DNA from 4 places in the Nonomuraea sp. NPDC050680 genome. Region 3 is predicted to be linked to each of the others. Evidence: riboswitches for the same ligand, from Rfam matches in the RefSeq annotation. Region 3 holds a riboswitch; each other region holds the start of a gene.

Region 1 (7,262 bases), on a different contig from region 3:
CTTTACCTCGCGGGGATCGTAGTCTTCCTGATCGGGCTGATGGCGTCTGTCGCGTTGCACGAACTCGGTCACTTCGTGCCCGCCAAGATCTTCGGCGTCAGGGTGCCCCAGTACATGGTCGGCTTCGGCTCGACCGCCTGGTCCATCCGGCGAGGTGAGACCGAGTACGGCATCAAGTGGATCCCGCTGGGCGGCTACATTCGCATGATCGGCATGCTGCCGCCACGGCCCGGCGACGATCCCACCAAGCTCAGGGGTTCCTCCACCGGCCCGTTCCAGGGTCTCATCGAGACCGCCCGCGACGCGGCGCAGGAAGAGGTGCGACCGGGCGACGAGGAGCGGGTCTTCTACCGGAAGAAGTGGTGGCAGAAGGTCATCATCATGTCCGGCGGCCCGTTCATGAACTTCGTGCTGTCGTTCATCCTCTTCTCGGTCCTGCTCGTCGGCATCGGGCTGCCCGCGCTGACCCCGGTGGTGTCCCCGCAGACCAACACCTGCGTGATCCCGATCAGCGAGCAGCGCACCGACTGCCGCGCCTCCGACCAGCCGACGCCCGCCGCCAAGGCCGGCATGAAGCCCGGGGACCGGCTCGTCTCCTTCGGCGGCCAGAAGATCGCCTCGTGGGACGACGCCACCCGCCTGATCCGCTCGCACGGTGCCGGCCCCGTCGCCGTCGGCATCGTGCGCGACGGCAAGCCGATGACCCTCAACGTGACGCTCATCGCCCAGGACCGGCCGTCGCCCACCGACCCGAAGAAGATCGACAAGGGAGTCGGCTTCCTCGGCGTCATGCCCACCGAGGTCATGGAGCAGCAGAGCCTCGGCGTCGTGGTCGGCTACATGGGCCAGCTCACCGGCCGGGTCGCCGACTCGCTGCTGAACCTGCCGCAGAAGATGGTCGGCGTGTGGCACGCCGCGTTCTCCGGCGACAAGCGCGACCCCGAGGGCCCGGTCGGCGTCGTGGGCGCCGGACGCATGGGCGGCGAGATCCTCTCCTCCGACCTGTCGGGCGAGAAGAAGGTCGCCTTCCTGGTGAACCTGCTGGCCGGGTTCAACCTGGCGATCGGCATGTTCAACCTGATCCCGCTGCTGCCGCTCGACGGCGGCCACATCGCGGGCGGCCTCTGGGAGGGCCTCAAGCGCGCCTACGCCCGCGTCACGCGGCGTCCCGAGCCCGCGTACGTGGACATCGCCAAGGTGCTGCCGCTCACCTATGCCCTGGCCTTCGTCATGATCATCATGGCCGGCCTGCTCGTCTACGCCGACCTGATCAACCCGCTCACGCTCACCGGCTGACTGGCGGGCGGCGGTCAGGTCTGCCGGGAGCTCAGCGTCGCTGGGCGCCCACGTCGTAGCGGGCGGAGCGCGGCTGACCTGGCCCACCGGGTGCCGTACATTCGGTGCGTGAATGTGTCGGAAGCGATCCGGGTGCGGTAGATGTTCGTCTTCGCGCTCCCGCACAGCGGCCGGCTCACGTGGCCGCTCCGCGCCGTCCGGCTCGCCGGGCTGGTGGTCCTCCTGGTCACCATCATGCGGACGGATCCCGGCCTGATCGACCGCCGTCCCGTCGTGATGGCCGGGCTGCTCGCGGCGGCGAGCGCGGGATGGCTGCTCTGGCTGGCCTCGGACTGGCTCGGCCGCCGTTCGCTGGTCGTGGCGCTGCTGCTGATGGGCGTCGCGGGGGCCGCGCTGACGGGTGCGGGTGCGGGCGTGGCCGTCGCGTTCCCCGCCGTGGCGCTCATCGACGCCGGAGCCAGGCTGCCGCCGCGCCAGGTCCTGCCGATCACGCTCGCGACCGTCGCGGCCACGGTCTCGCTGAGGCCCTCCCCGCCCTGGCCGTACCTGGTCGCGCACGTCTCGGTGCTGGTGGCGTGCGTGTTGCTCGGGACGTTCAGGAAGCAGGTGCTGCAGCGCGCGGAGCAGGCAGAGCTGCTCCTGGGCAACGCCGAACGGGCGGCGCAGGAGCGGGCCAGGGCGGCGGCGCTGGCCGAGCGTTCGCGGATCGCCAGGGAGATCCACGACATCCAGGCGCACGCGCTGTCGGCGCTCTCGGTGCAGCTCAAGGTGGTGGACGCGCTGGTGGAGGAGGGGGCGGAGGACGAGCGGATCAGAGTCTTCCTCCGGCGGGCGCAGGAACTGGCCGACGAGGGGCTGGTGGAGACCAGGCGCGCCATTCTCGCGCTGCGGGACGAGGCGCTGCCACTGGAGGAACTGCTGACCGGCCTGGCCACGGCCTACGCCGACCGTGCCGGCAAGCCCGCGGAGCTGGAGATGGAGGCGGCATCCGCGGAGCTGTCCGCCGACGTCGCCCTGACGCTGTATCGGGGTGTGCAGGAGGCGCTCACGAACGCACGCAAGCACGCGCCGGGAAGCCCCGTGCGCATACGCCTCGCATACGGCACACACGCCACGCTGAGCGTTGTCAGCCAGGGCCCTGCCGCGCCGGTCGGCCCCGGCTTCGGGCTGCGCGGGCTCAGGGAACGGGCGGAGCGGCTGGGCGGGACGCTGAGCGCGGCCCCCAAGGGAGAGGAGTGGCACGTCGACGTGCGGATCCCGCTGTGATCAAGGTGGTTGTGGCCGACGACCACCCGGTCGTCCGCGACGGACTGGCGGTCCTGCTCGGCCTGCTGCCCGACGTGGAGGTGGTCGCGACGGCAGGCACCGGCGCGGACGCGGTCGCGGCCGTGGCGGCGCACGGTCCCGACGTGGTGCTGATGGACCTGCGCATGCCCGAACTCGACGGCGTCGAGGCCATCCGGTGGATCGGTCGTGAACACCCGCGGACCGGCGTGGTCGTGCTCACCACCTACTCCGATCAGCGGGAGATCGCGGCGGCGTTGCGCGCGGGCGCGCTCAGCTACCTGACCAAGGACGCCTCACGCGAGGACATCTACCAGGCGGTGGCCGCCGCCGCTGAGGGACGCAGCCTGCTCACCAAGCGGGTCCGCGAGTCGCTCTTCGACGCCGCTCCGTCCCCCGAGCCTCCGGACGGGTTGACGAACCGCGAGCTGGAAGTGCTCAAGCTGGTCGCGGCGGGGCTGTCCAACCGGGAGATCGTGCAGCGGCTGCGCGTGAGCGAGGCCACGGTGAAAACGCACATCAACCGCATCTTCGCGAAGATCGGGGCGCGGGACCGCGCGCAGGCCGTCCGTTACGCCTACCGGCGGGGGATCGCCTCCGACTCTCAACCCACGGGTTGACGCGAACCAACCTCCGGCTTGACGATCGGCCCCGGCCCTGCGGCCTACCGTCGTCTGCCATGAGCGATGTGAGCGTAATCCTCCTCAACCTGATCATCTTTGCGATCGCCATCGAAAGCGACATCGGCCGGCGGAAGGTGGGGCTGTTCCGGCTCCTGCGCCCTGTGGCAGGGGCGGCGGCGCTGGTTCCGATCTTCTTCGACGGCTTCGAGCTGTCGGGCACCGGGCTGCTGCTCGAAGCCGCGGCCACCGTGCTCGGCCTGGCGATGGGACTGGCCGCGGTCTCGTTCATGCGGTTCGAGTACGTGCCGGACAAGCAGGCCGTGTACTCCAGGGCCGGGCTTGCCTACGTGACCGCCTGGGTAGCCATCACCCTGACGAAGCTCGCCTTCTCGTACGGCGCGACGCACGTGTTCGGTCCCGAACTGGGCCGCTGGATGGCCGCGCACGACGTGGGAGCGAACGCGCTGAAGGCGGCGATCATCCTGCTCAACGTGTCGACGATGCTGGCCAGGGTCGGCGGCATCCACGTCAGGGCAAGGGCGACGGCCGCGCCGCGACCGGCTCCCGTTCCGGTCGGCGGGCCCGGCTCTTAGCACGTGAGATCCGGGCAGCTCAACGCCGGCACCAGGCGGTCGCTCCCGTACACGCCGTCATAGTCCCCGCGGAACTCGTTGACCAGCCACAGCTCTCCGCTCGCGGGCCAGTACGCGACATTCTGCGCGTTGCCGGGTGCGGTCGTCAGGTAGTGGACGTCGAGCGTGGCGCGGTCGGCGGAGACCGTGACGCGGTGCAGGCAGGACTTGCGGTAGTCGCCGTAGATGTTTGCCGTGCCGCCCAGCATGTATGCCGCCCGGCATGTATGCCGCCCGGCATGTAGCTGACGGGAGGCGCACCGTCGGGACACAACCCGACGACGATGCCGTTGCCGCCGGTGAACACGCCGCCCTGGAGTGCCCACACCGGGCTGGTCCACCCCTCGGTGGGGTGAACCAAACCGTCGGAGCCCGTCTTGAGCAGGGCGGTACGCCCTCACAGACCGACGGCCGGCTAAAACGCCTTCTTCAAGAGCGCGAATAGCTCATCAGATGCTATTCGTCTCCTTCTAGAACATCGAAATGTGCACATGGTCGAAGTGGTTCTGGGTGATGCTGCCGCGATCGGACATCGAGCTCCACCCCGAGCCCTGGTTGATGCGCTGCTTCCAGATCACGTACTTGACCCCGAGCTTGTCCTTGTTCTCCAGCGCCCAGGCCGCGACGCGGTCGCCGAGCGCCTGGTGGGCCGAGCTGGGCATGCTGCCGCCGGTGCTCATCATGAAGTCGCACGCGCGCCCCAGCGGGTGCTCGCCGCCGCCGCCCGAGCGGAAGCAGCCCACCTCGTACGGCAACGCGAAGTCCTTCTGGATCAACCCACGGATCACCCGCATCCGGGCGGTGATGTTGTCGGAGCCGGCCGGCAGTTCGGGCGCCCAGCTTCCGTCCGAGCGGCGGCCGGGGCCGAACGGGATGAGGCTCTTCAGCTTCTTCTGGATGTCCTTGATGACGTCCTGCGCGTCGTCCCGCTGCTGGGCCACGTTCGCCGCGTCGTCGCGGATCTTCGACTCGAGGGCGGTCGCCTGGTCCACGGCCGCCTTCTTCTCGTTTCGGGCGGCGGCCACGCCCTGCACGATCGCCTGTTGCTCGGCCGCGAGGTGGTCCAGCAACGCCGCGCTGGAGGCGTCGGTCGGAAGGGTGAGGTTCGGCAGCGCGCCGGTGCCGTTCTGGTACTGCAGGCGCGCGAGCTCGGCGACGCGTCTCTGGGCGGTGATGAGCTGGGTCTCCGCCGTGGCCAGCCGTTTCTTGGTCGTTTCCGAGTCCTGTTTGGCCTTGGCCAGTTCGACGCGCTTGAGGTTGTAGGTCTCGATGAGCTTGTCGACCTTCTTGTCCAGCTGCTTCAGCTCCGCGCGGAGCTGAGCCTCGCTGGGCTTGGGGGCGGCAGCGGCGGGCGCGGCCGTGAAGGCTCCGAGGGCCATGGAAGCGGAGGTGATGAGAGCGATGGCAAGACTCGAGGGGGACGCAGCCGCCACGGAGGGTTCCTCTCCCTATGCCGGCCGGGTTAGCTGACGGGTTCGGGCAGGGAGATGCCGCCTTACCACCTGAGTGGATTCACCCCAAGACGCGATGGGTCCCCGGCTCCCGGGCCACGCGCCCGGGATTAGGCCGGCACCGACCGTTACGGTCGGTGCTGAAATGGGATATTAGTGGTAAATCCAAGGTCATGCGACTCCAAGCGGAAACCAATTAGAGATCTACCTGTGATTTAAGCATGCGCGCGGCTTCCTCCGGCAGGACATCGTTGACGAACGCGCCCATGGCCGACTCCGAGCCCGCCAGATACTTGAGTTTCCCGGGCGCCCGTCTGATGCTGAACAGCTCCAGGTGCAGATAGCCCAGGTCACGATCCTGCCGGACCGGCGCCTGGTGCCAGGCCGAGATGTACGGCATGGGGACGCCGAACAGCCCGTCGAGCGCCCGCAGCACGGATGTGTAGAGCGGGGCGAAGGCGGCGCGTTCCTCCTCCGACAGCGCGGCCAGGTCTGGCACCTGCCGGTGCGGATACACGTGCACCTCGAACGGCCAGCGGGCGGCGGCGGGCACGAACGCCGTCCACAACTCGTTGGCCGCCACCACGCGCACCCCGGCGGCCCGCTCGGCCGCCAGCACATCGGCGAAGAGGTTGCCGCCCCGGTGCCGGGCGGCCGCGGCGAGCTGGAGCTTGGTCCGCGGGGTCACGTACGGGTAGGCGTAGATCTGTCCGTGCGGGTGCGGCAGCGTGATGCCGATCTCCTCGCCCCGGTTCTCGAAGCAGAACACCTGCTCGACGCCCTCGATCGCGGACAGCTCGGCCGTACGGTCGGCCCACGCCTCCATGACCAGGCCCACCTGCTCGTCGGAGAGCCGCGAGAACGACGACGAATGCTCAGAGGTGAAGCACACCACCTCACACCGCCCCACCCCCGGCCGGACCTCGCTCAGCCCCCCGACATCCCCATAAGTCCCGAAATTTCCGGAAAAGGAGGGGAAGCGGTTCTCGAAGACCGCCACGTCATAGTCGTACGCCGGGATCTCCGAAGCCCTCGTCTCGGACGACGGGCACAGCGGGCACTCGTCGGCCGGAGGCAGGAACGTACGCGTCTGGCGGTGCCCCGCCATCGCGATCCACTCCTCGGTGAGCGGGTCGTAGCGCAGCTCCGACGCCATCGGCCTGGGGTCGAGCGCCCGCCGGTCGATCGCGCTCCGGTCGGCGTCGTCGCGCCGGTCGAAGTAGATCAGCTCTCGGCCGTCGGCCAGCTGGGTGATGGTGCGTTTCACTGCGAGTCCTCCGCGATGATCAGTTCGCCGGCGCGTTCGCCCAGCTCCATACGTGCCTCCTCGGGCAGTCCCGAGTCGCTGATGACCGCGTCGGCCTCGGTCAGATCGGCGATCGTGCTGATGCCGACCGTGTTCCACTTGGTGTGGTCGGCCGGGATGACCAGCCGGTGCGCCGCGTGCACCAGCTCCCTGTCGGTCTCCGACTCCAGCAGATTGGGCGTGGTGAACCCGGCCCGCACACTCATCCCGTGCACGCCGAGGAACAGCGTGTCCACGTGCAGCCGCCGGATCGCGGCCACCGCGACCGGGCCGACGAGGGCGTCGGACGGTGTGCGTACGCCGCCGGTCAGCACGACCGTGCGGTCGGCGCGCGGGTTGCGATGGAAGACGTCGGCCACCGGGATCGAGTTGGTGATGACCGTGAGCTCGGGCACCGAGATGAGGTGGTGGGCCAGGGCCCAGGTGGTGGTCCCGGCCGACAGGGCGACCGCGGTGCCGGGCCGGACGAACTGGGCGGCGCGGCGCGCGATGGCCTCCTTCTCCTGCTGCTGGCGGGCGGACTTGGCGGTGAAGCCCGGCTCCTCGGTCGAGCCGGGACCCAGCGCGGTCGCGCCGCCGTGCACCTTCTCCAGCAGCCCGCGCTCGGCGAGCACCTCGAGGTCGCGGCGGACCGTCATGTCGGAGACGCCGAGCTCGCGAACGAGGTCGG
Region 2 (7,262 bases), on a different contig from region 3:
CCATTGCTCAAGGGGGCCGATGTCAGCGGCATCGCGATCTGCTCGACCGTGCCGAGTGTGCTCAACGAGATGCGCGAGATGTGCCGCCGCTACTACGGCGACGTGACCGCGGTGATCGTGGAGCCGGGCATACGTACCGGCGTGCCCGTTCGCATGGACAACCCCAAGGAGGTCGGCAGCGACCGGATCGTCAACGCGCTGGCGGCCATCGACCAGTACGGCGGCCCTTGCGTCATCGTCGACTTCGGCACCGCGACCTCGTTCGACGCGGTGTCGGCCAAGGGCGAGTACATCGGTGCGGTCACCGCGCCCGGCATCGAGATCTCCGTCGACGCCCTGGCGGCGGCGGGCGCCCAGTTGCACAAGGTGGAGCTGGTCAGGCCGCGCTCGGTCATCGCCAAGAACGCCGTCGAGGCGCTCCAGGCCGGCATCATCTACGGCTTCGCGGGCCAGGTCGACGGCATCGTCGAGCGGATGACGGCCGAGCTGGCCGACGACCCCGACGAGGTGACCGTGGTGGCCACCGGCGGGCACGCGGCGCTGGTGGTGGGCGAGTCGCGCTCGATCGACGTGCACGAGCCGTGGCTGACGCTGATCGGCCTGCGGCTGATCTACAACAGGAACACGGCATGAACAAGCGGCCCCCCGCTCGGGTGAGGGGGCCGCTTGCGTTCGTGGACTGTCTCTACCTGGCCGGTTACTCGGAGTCGCCGGTGTACAGGTCGCTCCAGCTGCCGCAGTTGCGCGGGTGGGAGCCGTGCAGGTCGATCTGGCAGACCTTCACGCGGAGGCTGGAGACGTCGTCGCTGTCGAAGGAGAAGCGCTTGAAGGCCGGGTAGCCGCAGTACTTCTTGGTGTAGACCGTCGACCAGTTGTCGTCGAAGTCGCTGGCCTGGAACTTCACGTACGCGCACTTGCCGCCCTCGTCGTAGCTACGGTGGTCCAGGTCCCAGAGCTTGCCCCTGACGGTGATCGTGTTCGACTCGTGGTCGTCGTCGTTCCAGTCCACACTGACCCAGCCGGAGGCCTTGGCCTGGTAGTGCTGCGAGTAAACCGGACCCCAGGAGTCGGAGTCGGCGGTGCTGGCGCTGGCGGCCGAAGGCAGCGCAAGGGCCAGCGCGCTCGTGGCGGCGACGGCGGCGAGGCCGGTCGCGAGCTTCTTCATCATGATCTCTCCTTGAGCTCCCCCTGGGCCGGCGCCTTGCCGGTTCCCCCCTGAGCTCGATGTGTCATTGGTAAGGGAGAGCTCTTGCAGCCACCCTGCAGAGAAGTGACGAGCCCTTGCAGTTCGCCATATCCCCTACTCTTTGATGCTGTGAGCGACGAACTTCCCGAGCAGATGCGCATCCGGAGGGAGAAGCTCGACCGCCTTCGCAGTGAAGGCGTCGATCCTTACCCGGTGACCTTTCCCCGCACGGCGACCAACGCCGAGGTGAGGGAGAAATACCAGGCCCTCGACCCGGACACCGCGACCGGCGACAAGGTCGGCGTCGCGGGCCGCGTCATGCTCAACCGCGTGGGCGGCAAGCTCTGCTTCGCCACACTCCGCGACGGCAGCGGCGACCTACAGGTGATGATCTCGCTCGACAAGGTCGGCGAGGAGTCGCTGGCGGCCTGGAAGCGCGACGTCGACCTGGGCGACCACGTGGGCGTGGAGGGCGAGGTCATCACCTCCCGCCGCGGCGAGCTGTCGATCCTGGCCGACCGCTGGCAGATCACCGCCAAGTGCCTGCGCCCGCTGCCGGAGAAGCACGTCGGCCTCACCGACCCAGAGGCCCGCGTACGCCAGCGCTACGTCGACCTCATCGTCAATGACGAGGCCCGGGAGATGGCCCGCATACGTAGCGCCACGGTGCGCGCGGTGCGCGACTTCTGGCATGAGGAGGGCTACCTCGAGGTCGAGACGCCCATGCTGCAGCCGATCCACGGCGGCGCGACGGCCCGGCCGTTCAAGACCCACATCAACGCGTACAACATGGAGCTCTACCTTCGCATCGCGATCGAGCTCTACCTGAAGCGGCTCGTGGTCGGCGGCATCGAGAAGGTCTTCGAGATCAACCGCAACTTCCGCAACGAGGGCGCGGACTCCACGCACAACCCCGAGTTCACGATGATCGAGGCGTACGGCACCTACCTCGACTACAACGACATGGCCGACCTGACCCAGCGGATGTACCAGAAGGCCGTCCTGGCCGCGCTGGGCACCTCGGTGGTCGTCCACGACGGCGTCGAGGTGGACCTGGGCATCCCGGAGTGGCCGCGCATCACGCTGTACGGGGCGGTGTCCGAGGCGCTCGGCGAGGAGGTCACCACCGACACCCCGCTCGAGCAGGTCCGGAAATTCGCCGACGGGCGCGACATCCACTGGGACCCGAAGTGGGGCCAGGGCAAGCTCGTCCAGGAGATCTTCGAGGCCCTCGTCGAGCACACGCTCATCCAGCCGACGTTCGTCATGGACTACCCGTTGGAAACCTCCCCGCTGACCCGCCAGCACCGCGACAACCCGCTGCTGACCGAGAAGTGGGACCTCATCGGGTTCGGCACCGAGCTGGGCACCGCCTACTCCGAGCTCGTCGACCCGGTCGAGCAGCGCCGGCGCCTGGTGGAGCAGTCACTGCTGGCCGCCGGGGGCGACGTGGAGGCCATGCAGCTCGACGAGGACTTCCTGCAGGCGCTGGAGTACGCCATGCCGCCCACGGGTGGCATGGGGGCCGGGATCGACCGGATGATCATGGCTTTCACCGGCAAGAGCATCCGGGAAACGATCTTGTTCCCGCTGGTCAAGCCGACCAACTGACCCGCCTGTCACCGAAGGCGGTCGGCCCGGCTCCCACGCCGGGCCGAACCGGTTCGCGTCGCCCGCGCACGGGCACCGCCGGCGATGGGGTTGACAGCGGTCCGGTCTCCTGCGGCGAGTAGGAGAACGCGGGCGGCGACCTTCGCCGGTTCCTTGACGCGGCCCGGCGCGCCGGGCAAGCGATCTCTCGGCCGCCCGCGACGGGCCGCGATGGACGACGCCTTCCTCCGGTGCCTGAACCGTTCATACTCCTTGGCGCGCCCTGCCGACCCGGCCGCAAGCAGCCACATTTCCGATATCGCGCCTATGAAGTGCGAATAATATTCGCGTTCCATGGATCGAAGTCCAGCGAGTCCGCGGGGCTCGCGCCGGAGCCGTTGTAAGGACGGCTGTGATCCCTCATCTGGCCCCGAAGTGTGCCGACATATGGGGAGTACTTCACATACAGCGGATCATGTCAATGGCGATGGTCAGAGGGCGGTATTCGCTGGCTTGACGACCTTTCCAGAATGCGTTTACCGTCTGCGAGACGAACAGCAGTCCTGCTCGGACATAGACGTCTCGAGTTCTGCTGTTGGGGGGAGGGCTCCCGATGTATGTGCTCACTGAGAGCGTCGAGCTCAGCCACGCGGATCTTGCGTTGCTGGCGGAGCTTGCCAAGGGGGTCACGGTTGATCGCGTTGGCAGACGACTGGATATCAGCGGGCGCACGGTACGCCGGAGACTACGGGGTATCTGCGACCGCATCGGAGTCGCCACCGCGATCGAGGCCGTGGCCTGGGCCGCCCGCCGCCAGCTCATCTGACCGCTCGACCGGCCCAGCCGCCAGGGCCCCAGCTGTCAGAGAGCCGACCGCCAGAGCACCTGCTGTGAGTGGGGGTTTAGGCTCTGAGAGCACCTGCTGTCACTGTGCCGGCGGCCGAAGCGTCGGCCGTCGGAGTGCCTGTGGCGCGCGGAGGTCAGTCGGCGATGCGTACGGCGCCCGCGAACGGACGGCGGGCGATGGACGCGATCCGCACGACGTCACCGGTCTGCGGTGCGTGGACCATCATGCCGCCGCCGATGTAGATGCCGACGTGGTGCAGGTCGCCATAGAAGAAGACCAGGTCGCCGGCGCGCAGCTCCTCCTTGGAGATGTGCCGTCCGGCCGTCCACTGGTCGCCCGTGTAGTGCGGCAGTGAGATGCCCACCCGCTGGTAGGCAGCCATCACGAGGCCGGAGCAGTCGTACGAGGTCGGCCCCTCGGCGCCCCAGACGTACGGCTTGAGCTGCTGCGTGAGCGCCCACCTGGCGGCCGTGGCGGCCTTGCCGGCGCCGATCACCGGCAGATTGACCCGCGAGGCCCGGGTGCCGGGACGGCCCGCCTCGCCGATCGCCCGCTTGAAGAGGCTGCTCTCGACCTTGGCGACGAGCGCGGTGATCTTGTCGCGCTTGGTGCCGAGGTTCTCGACGATCTTCTCGACCTCGTCGATGCGCGTCTTGGCGCTGGCCCTCGCCTGCTCGGCGGCCGCCCTGGCCGTGGTCACCTGGTTGACCTCGAAGCCCTGCTGCTGCTCCAGCGCGTAGGTGGTGGCCGCCCGGTCGAGGAAGCTCTCGGGGTCCTCGGAGGTGGCGAAGTTCAGTGCCTGGCCGAAGCCGCCGTTGATGTAGGCGTTCTGGGCCAGCATCGCGGCCTTGGCGCGCTTGGCGGCCAGATCGGCCTCACTGGTGGACAGCGTCTTCCGGGCCGCCTCAGCCGACTTCTTGGCGGTCTTGAGCTTCTCCCGCTGACCGTTGAACTCCTCGCTGAGCGTCTCGATCTGGGTGTGGAGCTCCTCGGCCTGCTTGGACAGGTCCTTCAGGGAGGGCTTGGGATCGGCGACGGCGGAGCCGACGGGGACGGCGAAGAGGAGGGTGGCGATGGTCGCCGCGATGACACCCAACCGGGTGGGGACCTTCCGGAGCTCCGGAAGGCGGGCGTGAGCGCCCGCCGGCTTCCCCTCGCGATCGCGGGTCTGCTTCACCAACCAGCTCCTCTCATCGGCGCCTACCGGGTTAGCTGACGGGTTCGGGCCGGAGCAGCCCTACCGAACGACTCGCTCGGATTCACCCCATGGGTGGTGGCGTCGGGATGAGGTCGCCACCGGCGGGTCCCCGGCTCCCTTGCGGGATTGGGCGTGTCTCCACGCTGGCTCGCGTGGGTGACATCGTCGCTGGACACTAGTGCACTCCGGGTTCGTGCTCAACCAGAACTGCCAAGTCTGTAGAGGTTTCGCAACCGAAGGGTCACGAGGTGATCTCGTGCTTGCCGGTGCTGAACAAACTTTATGTCCTTTTTGCACCAAGTTCGTCAAGGCATGGAAGCCTGTGTGCCAAGGGATCCCGCATCGTGCTCGATCAACCACGAGATGTCATGAGATGGGAGAGACGTCAGAGTTAGGGGGAGGCCGTAATCGGATCTGTACGCTGGAGACCCATGGAGCAGGTCGCCGAAGTGACAGTCCCGGACACGGAAGTCGTCGTCCGGCGTGCCCGCACGCCGGATGTCAGGACGATCCGTCTCCTGGTCGACACATACGCGGGCGCTGGACCCCGGCTTCTGGAGAAGGCCACCGTCACGCTGTACGAGGACGTGCAGGAGTTCTGGATCGCCGAGCGCGGCGGCCAAGTGGTCGGCTGTGGCGCGCTGCATGTTCTTTGGGAGGATCTCGCGGAGATTCGCACGGTGGCCGTCGATCCGGAGTTCCGTGGCTTCGGAATCGGGCATCGGATCGTCTCCTCCTTGATCAAAACGGCCCGGGAACTCGGCCTGCGCCGGGTTTTCTGTCTGACTTTCGAGGTGGATTTTTTCGCGAGGCATGGATTCCGCCCCGTACAGGGCACCCCGGTCTCACCCGAGGTCTATGCGGAGCTGCTGGCCTCGTACGACGAGGGTGTCGCCGAGTTCCTCGACCTCGAACACGTCAAGCCCAACACCCTGGGGAACACCCGCATGCTTCTCCACCTGACATCGGGTGACGCGGACCTTGACTAATGGGAAAGGTGATTGTTGATACCTATGTCGATACGTTGGGCAGCACAGGCATGTGTCCTGACACGTGCCACATGCGCACTCGAAGCGAGGTGACACGGTGAGCACCGGACAGCCGCCGTATCCACAGGACGAATCCGGCGAGAACTCTGCGCCTGGCGGGACTGAATACGGACATCACAACGCGGGCCGTCCCTATGGCGAGCCCGACCCGGATGCGACGGTCGTTGGCTACCGGGCGGACGACGCCTACGGTCAGCAGCCCAACTACGGTCAGCAGCAGCAGGGCTACGGCCAGCAGCCGCAGTACGGGCAGCAGCAGCAGCAGGGCTACGGCCAGCAGCCACAGCAACCGCAGTATGGACAACAGCCGCAGTACGGGCAGCAGCCCGGCTACGGCCAGCAACCTGAATACGGTCAGCAGCCCGGATACGGCCAGCAGCCCGGATACGGTCAGCAGCAGGCTTCGGGTCAGCAACCCGAGTACGGCCAGCCCGGATACGGCCAGCAGCCGCAATCGCAACCCGGTTACGGCCAGCAACCGCAATCCCAGCCCGGATACGGCCAGCAGCCCGGTTACGGGCAGCAGCAGCCGTCCCAGCCGGGCTACGGCCAGCAGCAGCCGTCGCAACCCGGCTACGGCCAGCAGCAGTACGGCCAGCAGCCCCCGTCGGGCCAGCAGCCCGGCTATGGCCAGCAACCCCCGTCGGGCCAGCAGCCCGGCTATGGCCAGCAACCCGGTTACGGCCAGCAGCCCGGTTACGGGCAACAGCAGCCGTCCCAGCCGGGCTACGGCCAGCAGCAGTACGGCCAGCCGGACTACGGGCAGCAGCAACAGCAGTACGGCCAGCAGCCCGCCTACGGGCAGCAGCCGTACGGTCAGCAGCCCGGCTACGGGCAGCAGCAGCCACACGGGGTTCAGCCCCCCGGTGCCCCGGCCCCGCTCGCCGAGTGGTGGCAGCGGCTCGTGGCGAGGATCATCGACGGTGTCATCTTCGGCATCGCGAACTGGGTGATCGGTCTCGTTTTCGGGGCCATCCTGCTCTCCGGCTACAACTCCGTGACCGGCGTCTCGAGCGGCCTGCTGGGCTACACCGCCTACAACATCGTCATCGCCGTCGTGATGACGGCGGTGTACGTCGCCTACGAGTTCTTCATGACCAAGATGAGCGGCCAGACGGTCGGCAAGATGGTCATGGGGATCAAGATCGTGCCGACGGGCACCATGCTGCCTCCGGGCGGCCTGCCGAACGACGTGGCGCTCAAGCGGGCCGGTGGCACCTGGGGTGGATACATCCTCGGCATCATCCCGTGGGTCGGTGCGCTGCTCGGCGGGATCGTCGTCGCGCTGAACGGCGCCTCCCAACTCTGGGACAAGCCGCTGCAGCAGACGTTCGCCGACAAGTTCAGCAACACGGTGGTAGTGAAGATCAAGTAGTCTTCGCGGACGCGAAA
Region 3 (7,262 bases):
CCCAGTCGAACACCGCCACCGGCCTGAAGTCGCGATACATCACGTTCCCGATGCGGGCGTCGCCCCAGCAGAGCACGTCGGGTCCCGGGTCGCGCGGCCAGTGCGCCTCCAGCCAGTCGAAGCCCCGCTCCAGCAGCGGGATCCGCATCCCGCCGTGCGCCCACTCGTAATAGGCGCGCTGCTCGTCCACGTGACGGCGCAGCCCGCCCTCCGGGAGTACGGCCAGGTCCCGTTCGGTGAAGGGCGCGTCGTGCAGCGCGGCCACGATCGCCACCGTCGCGTCCTGTAGCCGGCGCCGATCGTGCGGGGCCGCGTCGAGCATCCAGCCCTCGAACGTGTACGGCAGGACATCGGGCGGTACGTCACCATCCTCCCGTTCCATGATGAAAAAGGGCGTGCCCAGCGGGCCGGGGTCAGGCTCGAACCAGAGGGCCCTGGGCGCTGGAATCCCAGCTTTCTCCCTGGCCGAGCGCATGATCTCGAACTGGGCCCGCAGATCGTAGGAAGGGAAGACGGGCACCGCCTCCTGGGCGGGCGCCATCCTGGCTACGCATCGGATGCGCTGTCCGGGCCAGGACGCGGTGAAGAAGAGCGTTTCGCTGGACATGCCGTTTTCCATGGGCCTCGACAGCTCGGACACCGTCACCTGCCGGTCAACTCGCCCGCTGAGCCAGATTCCCAGCCGATCGCGCAGTTCCTCCAGGTCACGGGTGGAGGTGCGCATCTCGTCCGTCACGGTCGGCCTCCTGGATGAACACCGGGTGAACGCGGGTCCCGGCCCAGTCGTATACCCCTAGCAAGCGCTTGTCCATATGCGACCTGCCGTTACGGACAGGTACACGACAGCCGTACCCTTGTCTGAAAGGGCATGTCACGAAGGGACCGTGGGATGAGTTCAGCGGGTGAAGGTCTGTCTCGCCCGCTTCCCGAGCAGGTGAGACTCAACGTCGTCGATCTGGCGGCGCAGGTCCTCGGGTCCATGCCCGCTGCCACGATTCCACCGCCGCTGCGCGGCATCGCCAAGTTCGATCCGCGCAAGCGCGCCAAGCTGGGCAGCGCGCCCATCGCCGCCCAGTTGGAGAACGACAAAGAGTTCCGCGAGGTGGTCGCCGAGTCGGTGGCCGCCGGATGGCCCGAGCTCGTCGCCTCGCTGATCGAGGGCAACGTGCCCCCCGCCGCCGACCCCGTGCTGGTGGCCGCCGCGGCCTATCTGACGCGACCGGTCGGCTGGGCGGAGATGGTCGAGGCCGCCCGGGCCGATCTTGAGCAGTCGGCGGTCGCGGCCGAGGGGACCGAGCGCGAGGAGGTGGTGAGCCGGCTGCGTGAGCAGCTCGCCGCCCAGAAGAGCGCCGCCAAGGACGAGTCCGACCGGCTGCGCGAGCAGCTCAGGGCGGCCCGCGCCGAGAACTCCGACCTGCGCCGCAAACTCCACGAGGCCCGCGAGCGGAGCAAGGCGGCCGTGCGCCGCGCCGAGGAGATGGAGCACGCGGCGGACGACGCCAAGTCCGCCGCCACGGCCGCGGGCAGCGCGGGCGAGTCCGAGCTGCGCCGGCTCCGCGAGCGGCTGGCCGATGTGGAGAAGCAGCTCGAAGCCTCGCGCCGGGCCGCGCGTGAGGGCAGGAGCATCGAGGACGCCCGCGTCAGGGTGCTGCTCGACGCGCTCCAGGACGCCTCCGCCGGGCTGCGCAGGGAGCTGGCCCTGCCCACCATGATCAGCAGGCCCGCCGACTCGGTGGCCGCGCTCACGGGCGAGCGCCCCGGCGTCAGGGGCGTGCCCGCCCGCGCCCTGGCCGACGACGACCCGCAGCTCCTCGACCAGCTGCTCGCGCTGCCGCAGGTGCACCTGATCATCGACGGCTACAACGTGACCAAGACCGGCTACGGCACGCTGACCCTGGCCGACCAGCGCAACCGGCTGATGACCGGCCTCGGCGGGCTGGTCGCGCAGACCAGGGTCGAGGTGACCGTGGTCTTCGACGGCGCCGAGCTCAACGCGCCCGTCCAGGTGGTGGCGCCGCGCGGCGTGCGGGTGCTCTTCAGCGCGCCCGGCGAGATCGCCGACGACCTGATCCGCCAGCTCGTCCGCGCCGAGCCGCCCGGCCGGGCCATGGCGGTGGTCTCCTCCGACCGCGAGGTGGCCGAGTCCGTCCGGCGCATGGGAGCCAGACCGGTTCCGTCGGCTCTGCTGCTGCGCAGGCTGGGCCGCGCCTAGATTACGAATCGGTTGTTGAGGTGAAAGCTCACCCGCCACTTCTGTACCATTTCGCCCCAGATACATTCCCCTGGAGGCGACACTGTGAGGTTTGGCCGGGTGCCACTGGCCGCGGGTCTCGCGATCGGGCTGCTGCTTTTCCCCACAAGCGAGGCACTGGCCGCGCCGAAGCCCACGATCAAACAGGCGAAAGCCAAGCTCAAGAAGCTGAACGACCAGGCCGACAAGGTCGTCGACCGCTACAACACGGCGACCGAGAAGTACAAGGCGGCCCAAGGCGAGTACGGCAAGCTGAACGCCAGCTACAAACGCAAGCTGGAGACGGTCGCCGCGCTGCGCGCCCAGGTCGTCGAGATGGCCGTCGACACCTACAAGCGCGGCCCCGACGCCACCTCCTGGCCCACGATGATCGGCCAGCCGGACCCCACGGGCCTGCTGGGCAGCATGGCGCTCGCGGGGCAGCTGTCGGAGGAGAAGGTGGCGCGGCTGGCGGCCTTCGACCGGGAGAACCGCGGGCTCAAGGGCGAGCGCGACAAGGCCGAGACGGCGCTGCAGGCGGCCGACAAGGAGCGCGACGGGGTCGAGAAGGAGCGCTCGGAGGTCCGCAAGCTGATCGCGAAGCAGAAGAAGCTGCTCGAGAAGCTCGGCGCCTACAAGACCGGTGACCCCAACAGCACCGGCATCAAGTACACGGGCTCGGCCTCCGGCAACGCCGCCGCGGTGCTCAGGTTCGCCTACGCGCAGGTGGGCAAACCGTACGTGTTCGGCGGCACGGGACCGCGCGGCTGGGACTGCTCGGGCCTCACGCAGGCGTCGTGGCGCGCCGGGGGCGTCTCACTGCCCCGCACCACGTGGCAGCAGTGGGCCTGGGGCTCGGCCCGCAAGGTGGATCTGAAGGACCTGCAGCCCGGCGACCTGATCTTCAGCTCGGGGCTTGGTCACGTCAGCATTTATGCGGGCAACGGGCAGATCGTGCACGCCCCCCAGACCGGCGACGTAGTCAAGGTCGTCACCCTCTCCTCCTATGGCGGCACGCTGGTGGGAGCCATCCGTCCGTAGCTCTGCACAGCTTTGTACTAAAACCACCGATTTTTCGGTACGGCAAGCACGGTGAGCCCCACCCGCCGTCCGTGCCTGGGCTCTGTCCAGGGGCACGCTCCTCCGGTGGGGCCCGCTGGGCGCCGTGACGTGCGCCCTCTTGACCCCGGTCCGTGGCTTCAGGCGGCCGTGGGCCGGATGGTCCGCCGATGGACGCTGGCCGATCCATGCGGACACCACCGGCTTGCCGGTCGACGGACCCGGTCTGCTGGTCGACGGACCCGGTCTGCTGGTCAACGGATCCGGTCTGCTGGTCAACGGATCCGGCCGTGGACGGACTCGGCCTGGGTTTAGGGCCTCTGACCGGCTGTTCAGTCGGCTGCGGCCGCTTGTTCGGCGGAACCAGACCGGCTGTTCAATTGACCCCGATCTGCTGTGCAGCGGACCTCCCACGCACGCAGGCCGATGCCGCTGGGCGGATTGGCTGCACGCTGCTCGAATGCCTTCAGCGGGTGACGACGATCACTGATCTCGGTCCGTCGGCGACCCTCGCGTCGCCCACTTCCGCGCATTCGCCGGCACCATTCACTGGTGCCCTGTCGTGTTACTAGCGGGACCAGTGTGACAAGAGTGACAAAAGGGACCTGACAGATCACTGTGTCGTCAAGTGTGAGAAGGGTCACATTTGAGTAACATAACCCGGCACTCCAGCTGCGGTTCGGGACTTTACTGACACCTCTGAGTGATCCTGACAACCCCATGACGGCTTTGCCAGCGCGTTACTCAAGGGCGTAACTTCTGGCGTCGCGGCGAACAAGCCATGGCGTCGCGACTCTCCATCGGGTCCCCGATGTGGACAGATAAGAAATCCGTTAGGTCATCGCCTCTCCACATGTCTTTACGTGGTGGTGGCCTGCCGAGTCCGTGCAGCCAGGAGGCACGGAGCCGGGGACCCAGCGATCCCGCCCTCGGGATCAGGGGTGAATCGGCGCGTATCGCGCCGTAGGGCGACTTCCAGGCCCGAATCCGTCAGCTAACCCGGTAGGCGTTCGTGGAAGCTCCAAGGAGAAATCCTGTCTACCTCCCCCAGTAACCCCCGTCTGTCCCGCATTGCCCTGAGTGGCGCAGCGCTCACGATGACCGTGACGGCCGGAGGTTTGGTCCTCCCTGCCCCGACGGCGCAGGCGGCGACAACGCGTGATGCGGCCGAAGTTTCCCGGACCACCACAGCGGCGAAGGCCGTCACGTCCGTGAAGAAGGCCGCGCAGCAGACAGCGGTCGCTCGGCAACTGGCGAAGGCCCGTACGGCCGTCGCCGTGGCCAAGGACCAGATCGGTGACCCGTACAGCTACGGGGCCACAGGACCTGGTTCCTTCGACTGCTCCGGTCTCGTCCAGTACGCCTGGAAGAAGGCCGGCGTCAAGATCCCGCGCGTGACGAACAGCCAGTTCGCGCGCATCAAGAAGAAGGTCTCCTGGAAGAATCTGAAGCCAGGTGACCTGCTGTTCTTCCATGGGCTCGGCCATGTGGGCATGTATGTCGGCAACGGCAAGATGGTCCACTCGCCGAGGACGGGTTCGACGGTGCGCGTCGAGAAGCTCAACGGATGGCGCAAGGCGTCGTTCGTGGGCGCGGTGCGTCCCGGCCTGTAAGTCCGGCCTGCAAGACCGTCACGAAGGTCCCGTCCCAGCTGGGACGGGACCTTCGCGTGTTCCGGGCTTTCCGTGACGACCGGTCCGGGCCTTTCCGTGACGGCCGGTCCGGACTTTTCCGCGAACGCTGGTCCGGCCTTTCCGCGACGACCGGTCCGGGCTTTTCCGCGAAGGCTGGTCCGGCCTTTCTGCGACGACCGGTCCGGGCTTTTCCGTGACGGCCGGTCTGCGGCGCGGGGCGACTACGATCGGGGAACGTGTCCGTGCAGGTGAGCCGCCGAGTCTTGGTGGTGGGGGTGCTGCTCCTGGCCCTCGCCTCGGCCAGCGCCGCCCCGCACCCGTCTCCAGGGGCGAACGACCTCTCAGCAGCGGTTCGTGACCTATCGTCCGGTAGCCCCGAGCAGTCCGCGACGATCAGTGACGTGCCGCCCGGCGGCCCCGGTCAGCCCGTGACGGATCACGGTCTCCCCTCTGGCGGTCCCGATCGGTCCGCGACCGGCCACAACCCGGCGGCCGATGATCGTGAGCTTCCGGCGGAGGCTCAGGGCCTCTTGGGGGATGGCGCCGAGGTCGTACGAGGTGTGCGTTCCGTCGTCGTCGGTCAGCACGCGGCGCCCGAGTCGCTTCGCGACCTGGCGCGCAGGGCCGATGCCGCCGGGTCGCGGGTCTCCGCCGTGCTCGGCCAGCCGGTGCGGCCCGTGGTGCTCGTGCCCGGCTCGGCGGCCGAGGCTGCCCGGGTGGCCGGGGTGGGGAGTGTCGACGGGCTGGCGGCGGTGGCCGATGGCGGGAGAGTGGTCGTGGTGCCCGAGAACTTCGCCCGGCTGACCCCGACCGGCCGGGACATCGTGCTCACGCATGAGCTCACCCACGTCGCCGCCGGGACGAGGCGGTTGCCGGTGTGGCTCTATGAGGGGTTCGCCGACTACGTGGGCTACCGGGACGCGGGGTTGCCGGTCCGGGTGGCCGCCGCCGAGTTGGCCGCCGACGTGCGGGCCGGGCGCTTGCCGGGCGAATTGCCAGGGCCTGCGGCATTCGCACCGTCCACTCGGGAGCCTGTACGCCTGGCACGGGCGTACCAGGAGGCGTGGCTGGCGTGTCGCTTCATCGCCGAGCGGTTCGGTGAGGGGACTCTGGTGAGGCTCTACCGTGATGCCCAGACAGGTGGCCTCGACCGGGGGCTCACCGAGCTCGGGCTCTCGGCGGGGACGCTGACGGCACGGTGGCGCGACTACGTGCGGGACCAGCTTGCGTAAGGGGAACGCGGATGGAAGATCTGCAGGGCACCGACGACATGCCGCCTGACGACGACGCGGGCCCCGATCAGCACCCGGCACAACCGCCCGGCGACTCCGCCACGTCAAGCGACTCCGCCACGTCAAGCGACTCCGCCACGTCAAGCGACTCCGCCACGTCAAGCGACTCCGCCACGTCAAGCGAGGGCGCCACGCCGGACGACCGTGCCGCGTCAAGCGACCGAGCCACGCCGGACGACCGTGCCGCGCCAGGCGACCGAGCCACGTCAGGCGAGGGCGCCGCGCCGGACGACCGTGCCGCGCCAAGCGATCGCGCCGTGTCCGGTGGCTGGGTCGCGGACGGCGGGGACGTCGCGGTCGGCCGGGCCGGTGCCGGTTGGGCGCTGGTCGTTCTCGGCGTGGTGATTGTGGCCGTGGTGGCGTTCACGACGCCCTGGCGGGTGATGCCCTCGGGCGCTCCCACGGTGGCGCCGGACCCGGCGCGCGACTTCAGCGCCGCCGAGATCGCCAGGGCCGCCGCCTTCGACGCGGCCACGAGCCTGCCCGGCTACCTGTCACTCGGGCTGACCGTGCTGTTCGCGGGGCTGCTCGTGCTCACGCCGTTCGGGGCCAAGGTGTTGGGCAGGTTGCCGGGGCCGTGGTGGGTGCGGGTGGTGCTCGGGGTGGTGGTGCTGACCGCGATCGTCGAGGCGATCAGGTGGCCCCTGGGCATCTGGTACGAGGTGCGGCTGCGCGACTACGGCCTGTCCACGCAGGACTGGGCCGGCTGGACCGGCGACCGGCTCAAGAGCCTGGCCGTGAACGTGGTGCTGCAATCCATCATGGTGCTGGTCGTGGTGGCGCTGGCCAGGTGGCTGCGGCGCTGGTGGATCCCGGCCGCCGCGGGCGCGTTCGCGTTCACCTTGGCGGCGTCGTTCGTGTATCCGGTCGTGTTCGAGCCGCTGTTCAACGACTTCCGCCCGATGCCAGGGGGCGCGCTCAGGGCGAACCTGATGATGCTGGCCGAGCGCGCCCATGTCCCGGTCGAGGACGTGCTGATCGCCGACGCCTCCCGCCGGACGAACGCGCTCAACGCCTACGTCTCCGGCTTCGGCGCCACGCGCCGGA
Region 4 (7,262 bases), on a different contig from region 3:
GGAAGTGGATCGGCACCACCGGATGGTCGGTGGTGATCGCCAGCTCGACCCCGGCGCGCGCGAGGATGCCCGGATTGCGCAGCGAGCGGTGCCGGAGCTCGACCTTGGAACGGCTGGTGAAGAGCGGCCCGATGATGACCGGAATGCCGCGCTCGGCCAGCACGTCGGCGATCAGGTGCCCCTCCGTGCCGTGGTTGATCACCACCCGGTAGCCGAACTCGTCCGCCAGCCGCAGCGCGGTCGCGATGTCGTCGGCCCGGTGCGTGTGCTGGCACCAGGGCAGCTCGCCGTCGAGCACGCGGACGAGGATCTCCTGCGTGGCGTCGCGCTCGAACGGCTTGCCCTCGTCGGCGGCCGCGGCCCGCCTGGCCCGGTAGTCCTGCGCCTTCATGAACGCGTCGCGGATCACCGCCGCCACGCCCTGGCGGGTGGCGGGCAGCCGCTTCTGGTCGCCGTAGACGCGCTTGGGGTTCTCGCCGAGAGCGCTCTTCACGCTCACCGGCTCCCGGACCAGCATCTCGTCGACGGTCCGCCCCCAGCACTTGACCGCCACCGTCTGGCCGCCGATGGGATTGGCCGACCCCGGCTTGATCACGGCGGTGGTGACGCCGCCGGAGAGCGCGTCGGCGAAGCCCAGGTCGGCCGGGTTGATGGCGTCCAGAGCGCGCAGACGGGCGCCGTTGGGGTCGGTCGTCTCGTTGGTGTCCTGGCCGGCCCAGCCCTCGGCCTCCTCGTGCACGCCCAGGTGGCCGTGGGCCTCGACGAAGCCCGGCAGCACCCAGCCACCGGCCGCGTCGACGACAGGGGTCCCCGGCGGTATCTCGACCTCGCGGCCGACCGCGGCGATCTTCCCGTCCTGGATCAGCACGGTGCCGCCCTCGATCGGATCGCCATCGACCGGCACGACATATCCGCTGGTGATCGCAAGATTCATAACAGCAACCTACATTGGCCGATATTTCGGCATTTAGCAGTCAGGGCGCTTCGCTCCTTGACCAGGGCTTCGGTAGGGTTTCGGCAACAGGGCAAAAGGAGAATGAATTGGCCGAGGACCAGGCCGCCTACGAGCCCGGCCCCAGCAGCCTGCCGGACGAGGACCTGTCCCACCTGCTCAGCCAGCAGCGCTTCGGCGCGCTGGCCACGCTGGGCGCCAACGGCCGCCCGCACCTGTCGACCGTCGTGTACGACTGGGACTCCGACCAGCGGGTGGTGCGCGTCGCGACGGTCGACGGCCGGCTCAAAGTGCGCCAGCTGCACAAGGACCCGCGCGCCGCCCTGTACGTGGCCAGCGACGACTTCTGGTCGTACGCCGTGGCCGAGGGCCTGGCCGAGCTGTCGCCGGTGAGCGTCGAGCCCGGCGACGAGGTGGGACGAGAACTGCTGGCCATGCGGTCGGGACGTCCGGCGGGCCTCGAAGACCCGGTGGGCGCGGCCGCGTTCCTGGGTCAGGCCGTCGCGGACCGGCGGCTGGTGATCAGACTCCGGGTGTCCCGGCTGTACGGGACGTCGCTGCCGGCGCCGCCCGCCGGATAGCCCGCCGCCTGTTGTAGGCCACCACCGCGACCACGGCGAGGATGAGCGCCAGATCTATGGCGGCCGACCAGCGCATCGCGCCGATGTGGTCCCCGCCGGCCGAGGCCGCGAAGAAGACCGCCCCGATCACCGCGACCCCGCCCGAGCCCCCGAACTGCTGGGCCGTGCTGAGGAAGCCCGAGCCGATGCCCGCCTGGTGCGGCGCGACCTCCACCAGTGCCGCCCCGATGAGCTGCGGGATCACCAGGCCGTTGCCGAGCCCCACGAGCACGAGCGCGGCCATGATCCACGGCAGCCCGGCCCCTGCCGTGCCCAGCAGCAGCGCCAGGCCCGACGCGGTCACGAGTCCGCCGATCATGACGACCGTCAGGCCGTACCTCCCGACCAGGCGGGTCCCCAGCAGCGAGCTGATCGTGAACAGCACGCCCATCGGCGCGAACGCCAGCCCGGCCTGGAACGCGGTGAGCCGCAGCCCGCCCTGGAGCAGCAGCGTCAGCGTGAACATGAACGAGGCGAAGTAGGCCATGAACGCGGTGATCGCGCCGACGCCCGCCAGGTAGGAGTGCACCTTGAGCAGCGCCAGGTCCAGCACCGGCTGACCACCGCGCCTGCCGAGGACGTACTGCCAGCGCAGTGTCAGGCCCAGGAGGGGCACACTCGCGCCTATGCAGACCCACGTCCACGCGGGCCAGCCCGCGCCGTTGCCGAGGCCGAGCGGCACCAGGACCAGCGCCAGCCCGGCGGCCAGCCCGGCCGCGCCGAGCAGGTCCAGCCGTGAGCGCCCGGCCGGCTCGACCCCGGGCAGCAGCCAGGCGGCCAGCGGGACCACGACCAGGCCGACGGGCAGGTTGATGAGGAAGATGACCCGCCAGCCGAGCCCGAACAGGTCGGCCGACAGCAGCAGCCCGCCCAGCACCTGGCCGGCGATCGAACCAAGACCGCCGGCCGCGCCGTACCAGCCCACGGCGCGACGCCGCTCGTGCGGCGGGAAGACCGCGGAGATCATGGCGAGCACCTGCGGCACCATCGCCGCACCGGCCAATCCCTGCAGCAGGCGGGCGGCAACGAGCTGGGCCGGGTTCAGCGCGATCCCGCACAGCAGCGACGCGATCGTGAACGCGACCACGCCGCCGATGAACATCCGCCGGTAGCCGTACCGGTCTCCTAGCCGCCCGCCGGTGATCATGCCCGCCGCGTAGGTGAAGGCGTAGCCGCCCACGATGAGCTCCAGGGCGGCGGGGCTCGCGTGCAGCTCGCGTTCGAACGACGGCGCGGCGACGTTGACCACGAAGAAGTCGAACTGGGCCATGAACCAGGCGGACAGAAGCACGGCCAGCGTCCCGCCGAATCTCATTCCCATCAGGCTAGGCCCTTGCCGCCGGCCGGGATCGGGCGGGGCGGGCAGAGTGGGAGCATGGATCATCTTTCCTACTTCGGCCGGGAGGTCCTCGCGTTCGAGGCGGCGTACCGGACCGCGGGCTCCGGTCTGATCCCTCGTCCCGCCCGTCTGAGCGATCCCCCGGCAGGCGGCCTACGCCGGTCAGTCCAGGGTGTCGCCCAGTGACTCCAGGAGCTCCTTGAGCTCGCCGGCCAGGGCGGCGCGCCGGGGCTCGGAGAGCGCGGCGAGCAGCCGGCGCTCGGTCTCGACGTGATCGGGCAGCGCCCGGTCGATCAGCTCCCGGCCCTCCTCGGTGAGGGCGACGTGCACGACTCGGCCGTCCTTCTCGCTGGGCGTACGTGACACCAGGCCCCGGGACTGTAGGCGGTCGAGGCGCTGGGTGATCGCCCCCGAGGTGACCATCGCCGACTTCATGAGCTCGGCCGGGGTCAACGACCGTCCATTGCGCCGCAGCGTGGCCAGCACGTCGAACGACGCCGAGTCGAGCTCGTGAGCGCTGAACGTACGGGTCAGCTCCGCGCCGATCAGCCGTGACAGCCGTGACAGCCGCCCGATGATCGCCATCGGCGACACATCCAGATCGGGGCGCTGCTCGGCCCACTGCTCCAGCACCCGGTCAACATGATCAGCCACACCACCACCCTATCGGATGTCTTAGCGATGAGATACATTGTCTTAGTGCTAAGAAATCGACTTGCCCTGATCATGGTGACCGCGCTGGCCCCCGCCATCTGGGGGACCACCTACCTCGTCACCACCGAACTGCTGCCGCCCGGCCGCCCGCTCCTGGCCGCGGTCGTCCGGGCCCTGCCCGCCGGGCTGCTGCTCCTCCTGCTCACCCGGCGCCTGCCACAAGGGGTGTGGTGGTGGCGCGCGCTCGTCCTCGGTGCGCTCAACATCGGGTTGTTCTTCGCGCTGCTGTTCATCGGCGCCTACCGGCTGCCCGGCGGGGTGGCCGCGACCATCGGCGCGGTGCAGCCCCTCCTGGTCGCCGGTCTGTCCTCCGGCCTGCTCGGCGAGCGCCTGTCCGCGCGTACGGCGATCGCCGCCGTGGCGGGTGTGGCCGGTGTCAGCCTCCTCGTCCTGCGGGCCGACGCCCGCTTGGACGCCGTCGGCATCGCCGCGGCCGCCGGGGGCGCGATCGTCATGGCCACCGGAGTCGTCCTCAGCAAGCGGTGGACCTCACCGGCGCCCCTGCTCGCGACCACCGGCTGGCAGCTGGTGGCCGGCGGTCTGCTGCTGCTCCCGGTGGCCCTGCTCGTCGAGGGACCGCCGCCCGCCGCACTGACCCCGGCGAACCTGACCGGGTACGCCTACCTCGCCATCATCGGCTCGGCCGTCGCCTACTCCCTGTGGTTCCGCGGGATCCGCGCCCTGTCCCCCACCCACGTCACCTTCCTCGGCCTGCTCAGCCCGCTGGTCGCCACCGCGCTGGGCTGGCTCGCCCTCGGCCAGTCGCTCACCGTGGCCCAGATCGCAGGCGGGCTCGTCGTCGTGGCGGCCCTCATCGCGGCCCAGACCAGCGGCCCTCGTCGCGGCCCAGACCCTCGTAACGGCCCAGAGCAGAAGCCGCCCGGCCAGGCGGACGCGCCCACTCGTGATCGTCTGATCCCTACGCGCTGACCGTCCGATCCCCACCCCCTCATCTCTCACTGCTCATCAAGGAGAAATCATGCGCATCACCGTGTTCGGAGCGGCGGGCAGCGTCGGCGCTCGTGTGGTCGCCGAGGCGCTGTCCCGCGGCCACGAGGTCACCGCCGTCGTACGCGACCCGGCCCGCTTCCCCTCACTGCACCCCGGCGCCCATCCCCAGGTCGGCGACGCCGCGCATGTGGAGGACGTGACCAGGCTCGGCACTGGTCAGGACCTCGTGATCAGCGCGACCCGCCCGCCCACCGGCCGCGAGCACGACCTCGTCACGACCGCCAAGGCGCTGCTGGCGGGGCTCGCGGGGACCGGCGTCCGGCTGCTGCTCGTCGGCGGGGCGGCCGGGCTGACCGTTCCCGGCACCGGTGGGCGTACCGTGCTCGACGACCCGCGTTTCATGTCCGACGCTTACCGTGACATCGCGCGGGCCTGCAACGATCAGCTCGAAGTCTGCCGCGCGGAGACCGGCGTGGACTGGGCGTACCTGAGTCCGGCCGCGCTGCTGACGCCGGGCGAGCGTACCGGCGTCTACCGGCTTGGAGCCGACGAGCTGCTCATGGACGCCGAGGGGAACTCGGCGATCTCCATGGAGGACCTCGCGGTCGTGCTGCTGGACGAGGCGGAACAACCCAGGCACCACCGGGTCAGGTTCACCGCCGCGTACTGACGTCAGCCGACCTCGCGGACGCGGTCGCAGAACAGGCACAGGGCGCCGCTCGCCGTGGTCTCGACCTCGCTCGCGAGACGCCGGCTGAAGGTCGGCAAATCAGTGGCCTCAACGATCCCCGACCAGCCGCGTGGTCTCGTCGTCGGCGGGGAAGTACGCCTCGACGGCGACCCCTTCGAGCGTGATGTCGAACGCCGCGCCGAACGTCGTGATCGTACTGAAGAAGCAGAGCTCGTCCCCCCGATGCGTGATCCGTACAGGCAACGCGATGTCGGCGGGGTCGGGCAGCGGCGCCTGGCCATCGTCTCCATAGGTCAGCAGCTCCTCGTAGAGCGCGCTCAGCTCCGGATCCCCCGCACGGGCGACCTGCCTGGCGAGCCGGGGCAGCAGGAACCCGCGGACCTGCGCCAGGTTCCGCACCCGCGGCGCGAACCCGTCCGGATGCAGGCCAAGCCGCATCATGTTCACCGGCGGCTCCAGGAGGGCCGGGTCCACGTCGTCGAGGAAGACGTTCATGGCGTCGTTGGCCAGCAACAGGTTCCACCGGTGATCCAGGGCCATCGCCGGATACGGCTCGTGCCCGCGCAGGATCCGCCGGAGCGCCTCGTACGCCTTGCCCAGGTCAGGGTCGTCAAGCGGGCGCTCGGGATAGATGGGCGCGTAGCCGGCCGCGAGCAGCAGCCGGTTGCGCCCGCGGAGCGGCACATCGAGCTGCTCGGCCAGGCGCAGCACCATGGACCGGCTGGGGATCGTCCGCCCGGTCTCGACGAAGCTGACGTGCCTCGCGGACACGTCGGTCTGGAGGGCCAGGTCGAGCTGCGTGAGTCCGCGCCGGTGCCGCCAGTCCCGCAGCAGCTCCCCTATCGGCTGATCCATGTGCATACTGGCCGGTTCTATCTGGTCTAACGGGGCGGTGTCGATTACCTGCCATGTCATTCCCGTCCCCCTCGGCGGATGACCGATTTTAGGTAGTTTACAAGTCTTTGACCGTTTTGTTAGTGTTCGTCCCGCCTAATCCACTCACCCGCGTGGAGCCGGGGACCCAACTTCCCTCTGGGGCGAATCGGCATCGCCGTAGGGCCGCTTCCAGGCCCGAGCCCGTCAGCTAACCCGGTAGGCCGTATGGAAGGACACAGCAGTGGCTCCCCTCGCCATCTGCCTGGCGGCTGCCGTCGCCGGGCTCACTCTGGCCGCTCCAGCTCACGACCCCACCACCCCTACCGGACCCACCACCCCAGCCGGGCCCATCACCCCAGCCGGACCCACCACCCCGACCGGGCCCATCACCCCTACCGGCACCGAGAGCAAGCCCGTCCAGCAGAAGCGCCAGACCACTCCTGCCTGGAAGATCGCCCTGAAGTTCGCCATGAAGAAGCGCGGCATCCCGTACGTCTGGGGCGGAACCAGCGACAGCGGCTACGACTGCTCCGGGCTCATGCTCAAGGCGTACAAGCACGCCGGGATCGAGTTGCCGCGCACCACGACGGAGCAGTACAGCGCGTTCTCCAGGAAGATCTCCTGGGACAACCTCAAGCCAGGTGACCTGGTCTTCTTCCACGGACTCGGGCACGTGGGGATGATCTCGAAGCCCGGATACATGGTGCACGCGCCGCACACCGGAGATGTGGTCAAGGAGGAAAAGCTCTCCGACTGGCGCAGGGACTCGTTCGCGGGCGCCGTACGGCCGGACCCCAAGGGCGTGCGGCTCTCCATCGAGCAACGCAAGAACCCCGCACCCTCGACGCTCACCCCCGCCCTGTGGCCGACGGCGTGGGGTCCGCGCCTTCCTCTGAAGGTTCCCGCCCCGTAGCGCCCCGGCGAGTCGCCGCACCAGGCCTTACCTGCGATTCGCCTTTACATCCCAGGTAATCGACACCACCGCGCGGCCGCTGTCAGCGTTCTCCCATGACGAGCGGCAAAGAACTGATCATGTCCGGCTTCGCGGAGTTCGCCGCGGGCAACATCGAGGTGCTCCAGACGCTCCTGCGCGAGGACTTCATCGAGCACAGCCCGGGC

The links. Region 3 has a riboswitch for cyclic di-AMP ahead of AB0H88_RS01875 (C40 family peptidase). Riboswitches for the same ligand answer to the same signal wherever they lie in the genome.
Region 1: linked by a shared signal. The riboswitch ahead of AB0H88_RS15550 (hypothetical protein) and the one ahead of AB0H88_RS01875 (C40 family peptidase) in region 3 are both predicted to bind cyclic di-AMP.
Region 2: linked by a shared signal. The riboswitch ahead of AB0H88_RS40820 (NlpC/P60 family protein) and the one ahead of AB0H88_RS01875 (C40 family peptidase) in region 3 are both predicted to bind cyclic di-AMP.
Region 4: linked by a shared signal. The riboswitch ahead of AB0H88_RS25400 (C40 family peptidase) and the one ahead of AB0H88_RS01875 (C40 family peptidase) in region 3 are both predicted to bind cyclic di-AMP.

What each region holds. Positions count from the first base shown of each region.
Region 1 is NZ_JBFAIF010000003.1:943,222-950,483, forward strand. Features, by position in the region: gene AB0H88_RS15525 (site-2 protease family protein) at 1-1,296, shown strand, start outside; gene AB0H88_RS15530 (histidine kinase) at 1,438-2,562, shown strand; gene AB0H88_RS15535 (response regulator transcription factor) at 2,559-3,200, shown strand; gene AB0H88_RS15540 (hypothetical protein) at 3,260-3,796, shown strand; gene AB0H88_RS15545 (hypothetical protein) at 3,793-4,044, opposite strand; gene AB0H88_RS15550 (hypothetical protein) at 4,306-5,214, opposite strand; cyclic di-AMP (ydaO/yuaA leader) riboswitch at 5,273-5,413, opposite strand; gene galT (galactose-1-phosphate uridylyltransferase) at 5,483-6,553, opposite strand; gene AB0H88_RS15560 (DeoR/GlpR family DNA-binding transcription regulator) at 6,550-7,262, opposite strand, start outside.
Region 2 is NZ_JBFAIF010000019.1:102,660-109,921, forward strand. Features, by position in the region: gene AB0H88_RS40800 (type III pantothenate kinase) at 1-633, shown strand, start outside; gene AB0H88_RS40805 (hypothetical protein) at 698-1,168, opposite strand; gene lysX (bifunctional lysylphosphatidylglycerol synthetase/lysine--tRNA ligase LysX) at 1,316-2,797, shown strand; gene AB0H88_RS40815 (LuxR C-terminal-related transcriptional regulator) at 3,390-3,602, shown strand; gene AB0H88_RS40820 (NlpC/P60 family protein) at 3,757-4,800, opposite strand; cyclic di-AMP (ydaO/yuaA leader) riboswitch at 4,806-4,964, opposite strand; gene AB0H88_RS40825 (amino-acid N-acetyltransferase) at 5,253-5,810, shown strand; gene AB0H88_RS40830 (hypothetical protein) at 5,833-6,720, opposite strand; partial or broken gene AB0H88_RS40835 (RDD family protein) at 6,766-7,245, shown strand.
Region 3 is NZ_JBFAIF010000001.1:385,344-392,605, reverse strand. Features, by position in the region: gene AB0H88_RS01890 (phosphotransferase family protein) at 1-736, opposite strand, end outside; gene AB0H88_RS01885 (NYN domain-containing protein) at 890-2,212, shown strand; gene AB0H88_RS01880 (NlpC/P60 family protein) at 2,297-3,271, shown strand; cyclic di-AMP (ydaO/yuaA leader) riboswitch at 4,155-4,313, shown strand; gene AB0H88_RS01875 (C40 family peptidase) at 4,501-4,902, shown strand; gene AB0H88_RS01870 (hypothetical protein) at 5,160-6,155, shown strand; gene AB0H88_RS01865 (M48 family metallopeptidase) at 6,167-7,262, shown strand, end outside.
Region 4 is NZ_JBFAIF010000007.1:223,788-231,049, reverse strand. Features, by position in the region: gene AB0H88_RS25435 (amidohydrolase) at 1-934, opposite strand, end outside; gene AB0H88_RS25430 (TIGR03618 family F420-dependent PPOX class oxidoreductase) at 1,042-1,533, shown strand; gene AB0H88_RS25425 (MFS transporter) at 1,475-2,887, opposite strand; gene AB0H88_RS25420 (MarR family transcriptional regulator) at 3,074-3,565, opposite strand; gene AB0H88_RS25415 (EamA family transporter) at 3,611-4,555, shown strand; gene AB0H88_RS25410 (NAD(P)H-binding protein) at 4,605-5,246, shown strand; gene AB0H88_RS25405 (helix-turn-helix transcriptional regulator) at 5,355-6,122, opposite strand; cyclic di-AMP (ydaO/yuaA leader) riboswitch at 6,245-6,381, shown strand; gene AB0H88_RS25400 (C40 family peptidase) at 6,385-7,056, shown strand; gene AB0H88_RS25395 (nuclear transport factor 2 family protein) at 7,152-7,262, shown strand, end outside.